DNA from 3 places in the Mesorhizobium sp. L2C066B000 genome. Region 2 is predicted to be linked to each of the others. Evidence: predicted binding sites of a transcription regulator. Region 2 holds the regulator's gene; each other region holds the start of a gene.

Region 1 (3,277 bases), on a different contig from region 2:
TGCGGCAGGGAAATGCCCTCGACGACGTCGCCGAGGAAGAAGGCCGACTGGATCAGGCTGAAGGGAATGTAGTCGGACGACAATATGTCGAGCAGGCCGTCGCCGGCCAGCGTGCGGGCCGAGACGTTGCCCGAATGCGAGGAGCCGCGCATGACGTTGGGCGCGCCCATCAGCACGCCGAGCCCGGCATCCTTCGAGGCCTTGGCGGCTTCCAGCGTGGTCGGGAATTCCGCGACGCGCACGCCTTGTTCGATCGCCTCGTCGACATGGCCTGATGTGGCGTCGTCATGGCTCGCCAGCACGATGCCCCGCTCGTTGCAGGCGGCTGATATCGCCACCCGGTTCGGTCCCGAATTCTTCGCCGATTCCGACATCCGCTTTTCGCAGAACAATTGGAAGTCGCGATCGGTCAATTTCAGCTTGCGCTGATAGTAATGGGCGTAGGTGTCGAGATTGACGAACTGACGCTGTCCCGGCGCATGGTCCATCAGCGAGGCCAGCTTGACCCGCTCGTCGCCATCGAAATTGGCGAAAGCCCGCAAGCAATCCGGCGCCGAGACCTCGCAGCGCAGGTGCAGGAAATGGTCGGCCCGCAACCGGTCTTTCGCGACGCTGTCCTCGATCGCGCCGGCGAGCTTGCGGATGTCGTCGGAGGTAATATCCGCGTCCTCGTCCATGCCGACACGCAACGCGTCGAGGACGGTGGTGATGCCGGCGGTGGCCACCTGCGCGTCATGGGCAAGGACGGCGGCGATCGGGTTCCAGCGCACTTTCGGGCGCGGCGCATAGTGGCCTTCGAGATGGTCAGTGTGCAGCTCGACCAGGCCGGGAATGATGTAGTCGCCGCCCATGTCCTCGCCGCCCATGCTCCCGCCGATTTGGCCGGTGCCGGCGTCGATGCCGGAGATAAAACCGTCGCGCAGCACGAGCGACCCTTCGACGATCTCGTCGGCAAGCACGATGCGGGCGTTGTGGAGAACGGTTTCGGCGGTCATTTCAGGCAGTCCTTGCTTACTCGGACGAATTGTGGTCAGGCAGTTTTTCGGGCAGCTCGGCGGCCGAGCGCATGATGCGAAAGCACCATGAACGGAGCGCCCGGTTCGGTCTCGACGAACAGCGTCAGCGCATCCACCAGCACCGGTTGCCGCAGCACCTGCGCAAAGAGGCTGTCGATCGCTGCGCGCAGACGTTGGCTTTCCTGCGGCCCGGCCCGGCCGGACAGCGTCATGTGGAAACGAAAGGTCTCAAACACATAGGGATAGCCCCACTGGCAGAGATTGCGGAACTCGGCTGGCTTCAGCGAATCCGGGCTGCGCCGCTCGATCTCGGCCTCGGTGAGCGGCGCGCGAAAACGGTCGAAGCTAAGCACGACATCGTCGGCGAAACGGTTGAGCGGCGGCAGCGGGCCTTCCGGCACCAAAGCGAAGAAACCATCGATCTGGCTGACGACCAGGCGCGGGATGGTGACCGTCGGCGTTGCTTCGGCAAAGGCGTCCAGCGCCGCGCGCAGCGAGCTTTCGGTTTCGTTGGCGGCCAACCGGAAGGGCGCTTTCAGCGTCGCATGGAAACCGTAGCGCCGCGCCGATGCGGTGTGAAAGGCGACTTCGGCCGCCGACAGCTCGCCCACCGCCTCGACCGGCCTGGTGGCGGCGCCAAAGGGGTCGCGGCCCAGCCAGTTGGCGGCGAGCCGCGCCAGCGGTTCGTCCTGCCTCGGGGTGAAATAGATGGCGTAGCGCATCGAAAAAAATCCTCGTCAGCCCGCTGCCATAGGTGATTTCCATGACGGATTGACGAAGCTTATGCGGGTTTTCGAAGGCAAATCGACCCCGTGGATCGTTAGCCGACGATTTTTCGCTGCTGGACCAACAGCTTCTGGCGCAAGCGAAGGCCGATCAGGCCTTCATGAGCCATTCGTGCTCGGGCGCGTTGTGGAACTTCCACGTCCGCTTCGGCCCGGCCATGACGTTAAGGTAATAGAGGTCGTAGCCGTGGCAGGCGGCGCAGGGGTGATAGCCCTTGGGCACCAGCACAACATCGCCGTCCTCGATCGCCATGGCTTCGTCCAGCTCGCGGGCGCCGGTCTTGTCGGCGTCGGTGTAGACGCGCTGGAAGGCAAAACCCTGCGGCGGGTTGAGGCGGTGGTAGTAGGTTTCCTCAAGATAGGATTCGGCCGGCAGGTTGTCCTGATCGTGCTTGTGCGGCGGGTAGCTCGATGTGTGGCCACCGGGCGTGATGACCTCGACCACCAGCAGCGAGTCGGCGGGCTTGCCCTCGGGCAATATGTTGGTGACGTAGCGCGTGTTGGTGCCTTTGCCCCGAGTCTCCTGGCCGAGGTCGTCGGGTGCGATGACGCGAACGGGCAAGCCGCCGCCCAGGCCCGGCGCCGAGCAGACCGCGAGTTCGAGATCGGTGTCGGCGGTGACCGACCAGTCCGAACCCTCCGGAATATAGACCGACCACGGCTTGCCCTCGAAGGGCGACATGCGCTCGCCGAGCAGGCCGAGTTCCTGGCCGCCGGCCCTTGCCGTGCCCTTGCCGGTGACGAACACCAGGCAGACTTCGCGATCCTGCGTCTTGCCGGATGCGGTCTCGCCCGGCTTCAGGCGGTGCAGGTCGAAGCCGACATAGGTCCATCCGGCGCTGTTGGGCGTGACATAGGCGACGCGGCCATGGCCCTTGTCGGCTTTGACGAGCAGTTTCGACATGTTTTGTCTCTCCTATCGCAAGTCTTCGAGGTCGGCCTCTCAACTTCGTCATCCTAGAGCGAAGCTCCGTCGCGAAGACCCTAGGATGACGAAGCGAGGGACGTTCCGGCCAATCACCGACGTAGGCGATACGCCAGGTGTCGAGTGTCCGACCCGCAAGCCCTTCCGAGCCACGGCCGCTTCATTCCTTCGGTTCGGCGTCCGCCTTCGCTTCGCCGGTCTTCGGTCGATCAGGCGCAGCCTTGCTCTCCTCCACCGGCTTGTAAAGATAGAAGAACTGCCACACCGCGTAGGCGGCAAAGCCGAGCGCAATGATGCCCCAGAATGGGGTGCCGGAGGCGAATTCTATTCCGGCCCAGATCACGCAGACGGCGACGACGGCAACGCGCCGCCACAGCGGCCGGAAGAACGGGTGCTCGTAATCCTTCATCGGACCGGCTTACGCATTGGGAAAGCCTTGCGTCTCGACCGTGTAGCCGGCCGCCGTCATCACCCGCATCAGCTCCTTGTAACCCACGTGGGCCATCTTCAGCGGCGGGTTCTTTTTCGGGTCCTGCTCGGCCTCGACGACG
Region 2 (3,277 bases):
ATGAACGACACCATCGATTCGGCGCGGGTGACCGGCAAGATCACGCTCGATGAAGACGACATCTACGACAAGAACATCGATGTCGTCGAACTGCGCGCCCGCGTCGGCATGGTGTTCCAGAAACCCAACCCGTTCCCGAAGTCGATCTACGAGAACGTCGCCTACGGCCCGCGCATCCATGGGCTGGCCAAGCGCAAGTCCGACATGGACCAGATCGTCGAGCAGAGCCTGAAGAAGGCTGCGATCTGGAACGAGGTCAAGGACCGCCTGCAGGAGCCCGGCACCGGCCTGTCCGGCGGCCAGCAGCAGCGCCTGTGCATCGCGCGCGCCATCGCCGTGTCGCCGGAGGTGATCCTGATGGACGAGCCCTGCTCGGCGCTCGATCCGATCGCCACCGCCCGTGTCGAGGAGCTGATCGACGAACTGCGCCAGAACTACACGATCGTCATCGTCACCCACTCGATGCAGCAGGCGGCGCGCGTGTCGCAGCGTACAGCGATGTTCCATCTCGGCTATCTCGTCGAGGAGGGCGCCACCGACAAGATGTTCACCAACCCCGACGACAAGCGCACCCAGGACTACATTACCGGCCGCTTCGGCTGAGCCGTCCGGCGGGTGAATTTTCAGGCACGAGGACCAAGATCATGGGTGAACATACCGTCGCCTCCTTCGATGAAGAGCTCGGGCAGATCAGCAAGCTGATCCGCGACATGGGCGATCTGGCAGGCTCGATGGTCAGCGGCTCGACCAGGGCGCTGCTCAATTCGGACAATGCGCTGGCACAGCGTGTCGTTTCCGACGACGCCATCATGGATGCGCGCCAGCGCGAACTGGACGACCGCGCCATCACGCTGATCGCCAAGCGCCAGCCGATGGCCAACGATCTGCGCGCCGTGGTCGGCTCGATCCGCATGGCCGGCGACCTCGAGCGCATCGGCGATCTCGCCAAGAACATCGCCAAACGCGTCGGCACCGTGGGCTTGAGCGTCACGCCGCGCGACCTCTCGCACTCCATCGATGCCATGGCGCAGCTGGTGCTGATCCAGGTGCAAGGCGTCGTCGAGGAATATGCCGCCACCGATGCGGCAGCTCTTGCAAAACTCAGGAATGACGACGAGCGCATCGACGTCAAATACACGTCCGTGTTTCGTGAGCTCTTGACCTACATGATGGAAGACCCTCGCAACATCACCGCCTGCACGCATCTCTTGTTCTGCGCCAAGAATCTTGAGCGCATCGGCGATCATGTCACCAACATCGCCGAAAATGCGTATTATGTGCTGACCGGCCAGCAATTGCCCGCCAATCGTCCGAAGCAGGACGAGACGGCGATGGCCACGCCGGCCTGATGAGGGTGAACTGCCTATGATCGCGCCACGCATCATGGTCGTGGAGGACGAGGAGCCGCTAGGCGTGCTCCTCCGCTACAACCTCGAATCCGAAGGCTATCACGTCGAGGTGGTGACACGCGGCGACGAGGCCGAGATCCGCCTGCAGGAAAACGTGCCCGATCTCCTGGTGCTCGACTGGATGGTGCCCGCTGTTTCCGGCATCGAGCTCTGCCGGCGGCTTAGAGTGCGGCCCGAAACCGAGCGGCTGCCGATCATCATGCTGACCGCGCGCGGTGAGGAAAGCGATCGCGTGCGCGGCCTGTCCACCGGTGCCGACGACTATCTGGTCAAGCCATTCTCGACGCCGGAGTTCATGGCGCGCGTGAAGGCGCTGCTGCGCCGGGCCAAGCCGGAAGTGCTGTCCAGCGTGCTCAAGGTCGGCGACATCGTGCTCGACCGCGAGTCGCACCGTGTCTACCGCAAGAAGAGCGAGATCAGGCTCGGACCGACCGAGTTCCGGCTGCTCGAATTCATGATGCGCCATCCCGGCCGCGTGTTCTCGCGCAGCCAGCTGCTCGACAATGTCTGGGGCGAGACGATCTACATCGACGAGCGAACCGTCGACGTCCATGTCGGGCGCTTACGCAAAGCGGTCAACAACGGCCGCATGCCGGATGTCATCCGTACCATTCGCGGCGCCGGCTACGCGATCAGGGAAGACTAGGATGCTGCGCGTCGCGCCGTTGCCGGCCATTCAGGCGACATGCTTGCCGGATTTGGCCTGAATGCCCGGCGCGAAAATCTCCTGATCGACGAAGCCGAGCGCGCGCATGGCACAGCCTTCGCGGATCAGCGGCAGCTCGTTGGGCTCGGTGTCGAAGGAGATCGATTTCGAGTGCTGGCCGCCGGCGGTCTGGGCGATCGCTTCGCGCAATGCCGGCTCGATCAGGTCGAAGGCGGCGGCGCTGACGCCAACCATGGCGACAGGCGCCGGGTCGATCAGCGCAAACAGGCTGCCGAGGCCGAAGCCGAGCGCCTCACCGGCCTTGCGATAGGCTTCGCGCTCCGGGCCATCGGTTTCGCGGGCGCGCGCGGCGAGTGCGCGCATATCAGCGTCGCCGATATCGACCGGCTCGGCATCTTCGCTCATCATTTTGGCGCTGCGCCAGATGGCGTAGTTTCCGGCATAGGCCTCGACGCAGCCGCGCCGCCCGCAGCGGCAGAGCGCGCCGCCCGGACGGTGGATCATGTGGCCGAACTCGCCGCCCGAGGAATGGGTGCCGGTGAACAGTTCGCCTTTCAGCACCAGGCCCATGCCGATGCCGTGCGATAAGAGGATGGCGATAAAATTGTCGCGGTAGCGCTCGGGCTGGCGCCATTGCAGCGCCACCGCCATCATGTTGCAATCGTTCTCCATGGTGGCAGGAATGCCGAATTCCGCTTCCAACATGTCGGCGAAGGCAATGTCGGTCAGTGGCGTGATCGGCGACCACAGCATGGCGCGCGCCTGCGAATCGGTGATGCCCTGGATGCCCATGGCAATGCGGGCGATGCTCTGGACATCGAGGTCGGGATCCTCAAGCCGCCGCCGGACGATTGCTACGCATTCGCCAATCAGCTCGTCGCGCGGCTTGGTCAGCGTGTCCAGCCGGCGCTGTTCCTCGGCGACGACGTGGCCGGCATAGTCGATGACGGTGACGGACAGGAAATTGAGCGACAGCACGACGGTCATCACCGCCGCCGCTTCCGGGTTGAGACCAAGGCCCACCTGCGGCCGGCCGCGTTTCAGTGCGCCGGTCTCGCCAGGTTTGCCTTCAATCAGGATGCCTTCTTGAATCAGATCAGACGAGATTGCCGATATGGTCGAGTGGCTGAGGCCGGTAGTCGCCGCAATCTCGGTCCGCGACGGCTGGCCGGCCCGGCGCACGGCTGAAATCACCATCGCA
Region 3 (3,277 bases), on a different contig from region 2:
CGGAGACTTCGGTCTGCCAGTCGGAGAAGCCGAACGGCGTGTAGTTGACCATGATGTCTTCGGCGGCGACGCCCTTGGCCTTCAGATAGGCCTCGAGGATTTTGTTGGTGGTGCGGGGATAGACGTAGTCGGTGCCTTCCAGCACCCAGCGCTTCACCGAGCCACCGTCCTCGCTCATGAGATAATCGACGGCAGGAATCGCCTGCTGGTTCGGGGCGGCGCCGGTGTAGAACACGTTGCGCTCGCTTTCCTCGCCCTCATACTGGACGGGGTAGAACAGGATGTTGTCGAGTTCCGAGAACACCGGCAACACCGATTTGCGCGACACCGAGGTCCAGCAGCCGAACACGGCGGCGACCTTGTCCTTCGAGATCAGCTCGCGCGCCTTTTCGGCAAAGAGCGGCCAGTTGGAGGCCGGATCGACAACGACCGCCTCGAGCTTCTTGCCGAGCAGACCGCCCTTGGCATTCTGCTCTTCGATGAGCATCAGCATGGCGTCTTTCAGCGTCGTCTCCGAAATCGCCATGGTCCCCGATAGCGAATGCAGAATGCCGACCTTGATCGTGTCTTCGGCGGCCTTGGCCGGAGACGACATCGACAGGCCGGCGGCGATCACGCCCGCCGAAAACATTTTTGTTATTGTGGAGAAATTACCCCTCATACCGAAGACTCCCAAGCTGTTTGATTGCACCGCGACAATGCAAAGCAACTGCCGTGCCAAACGCGAAGGCGCCGCTCACAAAGATGGAATAGCCGAGCGTTATCAGCCGGTTGGTATATTAGCCTGGGGAAACAACAAAGGCAGCCGGTAAAATTGATTGAGGCAAATTTGCGCAGCGCACACGACTTTTGCCTAATTTTCGCCCAATTGAGACAAATGCCTAGTTTTTGATCTCCGGCCGTGGGTTCCGGGCGAACAATGTTGCGGCACCGCGCAAAAATAGGGCAAGCTCGCCCTTCAAAAGAGAGACGTCATGACATCTCGCATCTCACGCATTTCCGGCATCCTGCTGCTGATGACAACGAGCGGCGCCGCGCGCGCCGATTTCAGCGAGGGCAAACTTCCTGACGGCACCTATCATTGCGAGGTCTACCTGCTCGGCGCCTTCCTCAACCTCGGCGACATCACTATCAAGGGCAATGTCTATACCGGCCCGGTGACGTTCGGAACGGCGCTGCAAGGCTACAACTATCAGATGAACGCCAATGGCGAGATCACCTGGCTCGGGCCGCTGGGCGGCTATACCACCGGTGGCAACTCCGTCTCCATGACACAGGCAACACTGGACGGCGAGACCGCCCCGTCATTCGACATCATTCTGAAGCAGCCCGACGGCGCCTTCACCGCCTCGACCTGCACCAAGGGCTGAGCGATGCGTAGTGCCGCGCCCAGTTGCGGCAAAACCTTCCTCTTATGTCATGTGAATGTTGCCTAAGCAGACTAGGGCAACGGTGCGCCGTAACATCCACCCTTAGAGGCAGACACCATGGCCAATACACCGTCTTCATCCTCCCCCGTCATCCGCGAAATCATTGCCGAGCGCGTCTCGCGCCGGTCTCTTTTGAAAGGCAGCCTCGCCTCCGGCGCGCTGATTGCCGGCGGCAGCTTTGTCGGCTCCTTGTTTGCCGGCGAAACGCATGCCGCCACAGCGCAGTCGACGCTCGGCTTTCCCGAGCTGAAACGGGTCTACGGCAAGACCCATGCCGCCGCCGAAGGCTATGAGACGGCCATCGTCGCGCGCTGGGGCGACCCGCTTGCAGCCGGCCTCGCCGAATTCGACGGCAACAAGGTCGCGGCGGAGGAACAGGAAAAGCGCTTCGGCTACAATTGCGACTACATCGCCTTCATGCCGCTGCCCAAGGGTACGGTGAATTCCGATCATGGCCTGCTCTGCGTCAACAACGAATACATCTCGCCCAATGTGATGTTTCCGGGGATGACCGAGGGCGATGCCGGCAAGACGATGACCAAGGAACAGGTCGATCTCGGTATGGCCGCGATGGGCCATTCGATCGTCGAGGTGCAATTGAAGGACGGCAAGTGGGCAAGCGTGGCGGACAGCCCGCTCAACCGCCGCATCACCGCCAACACCGAAATGACCGTTTCCGGACCGGTTGCCGGCCATGCGCTGATGAAGACCTCGGCCGACGCGACTGGCACGAAAGTGCTCGGCACCAGCTACAACTGCAGCGGCGGTTTCACCCCCTGGGGTACGGTGCTGACCTGCGAGGAAGGCGTGTCCGACATTTTCGGCGGCGACCCGAAAAAGGCGCCGACTGCCGACCTGCTCGACCGTTACGGCTTCGACGGCTCCGACATCTATGGCCGCGGCCGCTTCCATGACCGCTTCAACCTCGACAAGGAACCGAACGAGGCCAACCGCTTCGACTGGGTGGTCGAGATCGACCCTTACGATCCTAAGTCCAGGCCGGTGAAGCGCACGGCACTTGGCCGCATGTCGCATGAGGCCTCGACCGTGGTCCTCAACAAGGACGGCCACGTCGTCGTCTATATGGGTGATGACGACTATTTCGAATACATGTACCGCTTCGTCTCGGCCAAGGCCTATGATAGGGCCAATCCGGCCTCCGGCGCCGATCTGCTCGACGATGGCGTGCTGTCGGTCGCCCGCTTCGATGCCGATGGCTCGATGACGTGGCTGCCGCTGGTGCACGGCCAGGGCAAGCTTACCGCCGAGAACGGTTTTGCCGACCAGGCCGAGGTGCTGTTGAAGACGCGGTTTGCGGCAGATGCGCTCGGCGCCACGCCGATGGACCGGCCAGAGGACATCGAGACCAATCCGGTGACCGGCCGCGTCTATGCGGTGATGACCAAGAACAAGAAGCGCGACCAGTCGAAGGTCAATCCGGCCAACACGCGACCGGAAAATCTCTGGGGCCATATTGTCGAACTGATCCCGCCTGGCGGCCGCGGCGCGGACGCCGACCACACGGCCGAAAACTATGCCTGGGACCTGTTCGTGCTCTGCGGCAACCCGAAAGATGCCAAGGTCGGCGCCACTTTTCATCCGGATACGTCGGACAATGGCTGGTTCGTCTGCCCCGACAACATCACCTTCGACCCGGCGGGGCGGCTGTGGGTGGCGACGGACGGCGCCAATGATTTCGACCTGCCGGACGGCGTCTATGGCGTCGACACCGAAGGTGCGGCGCGCGGCCTGCCGAAGCTGCTGTTCACCTGCCCGCATGGCGCCGAAGCGACCGGCCCATGCTTCACGCCGGACGGCACGACTCTGTTCCTGTCGGTGCAGCACCC

The links. Region 2 encodes PhoB, which activates phosphate uptake and scavenging genes when phosphate is short. Its sites were predicted from a motif close to TGTCATNNANCTGTCAT; they were not measured.
Region 1: the regulator PhoB is predicted to act here: its motif matches at 1,780-1,796, upstream of X733_RS140265 (DUF1045 domain-containing protein).
Region 3: the regulator PhoB is predicted to act here: its motif matches at 1,416-1,432, upstream of X733_RS140430 (PhoX family phosphatase).

What each region holds. Positions count from the first base shown of each region.
Region 1 covers NZ_AYWZ01000018.1:7,177-10,453, forward strand. Annotated here, with positions in the region: gene X733_RS140270 (alpha-D-ribose 1-methylphosphonate 5-triphosphate diphosphatase) at 1-995, opposite strand, end outside; gene X733_RS140265 (DUF1045 domain-containing protein) at 1,031-1,738, opposite strand; gene iolB (5-deoxy-glucuronate isomerase) at 1,893-2,705, opposite strand; gene X733_RS140255 (hypothetical protein) at 2,887-3,135, opposite strand; gene iolE (myo-inosose-2 dehydratase) at 3,145-3,277, opposite strand, start outside.
Region 2 covers NZ_AYWZ01000003.1:102,575-105,851, forward strand. Annotated here, with positions in the region: gene pstB (phosphate ABC transporter ATP-binding protein PstB) at 1-603, shown strand, start outside; gene phoU (phosphate signaling complex protein PhoU) at 645-1,349, shown strand; gene phoB (phosphate regulon transcriptional regulator PhoB) at 1,366-2,055, shown strand; gene X733_RS154635 (ROK family protein) at 2,086-3,277, opposite strand, start outside.
Region 3 covers NZ_AYWZ01000017.1:66,466-69,742, forward strand. Annotated here, with positions in the region: gene urtA (urea ABC transporter substrate-binding protein) at 1-661, opposite strand, end outside; gene X733_RS140435 (hypothetical protein) at 975-1,370, shown strand; gene X733_RS140430 (PhoX family phosphatase) at 1,488-3,277, shown strand, end outside.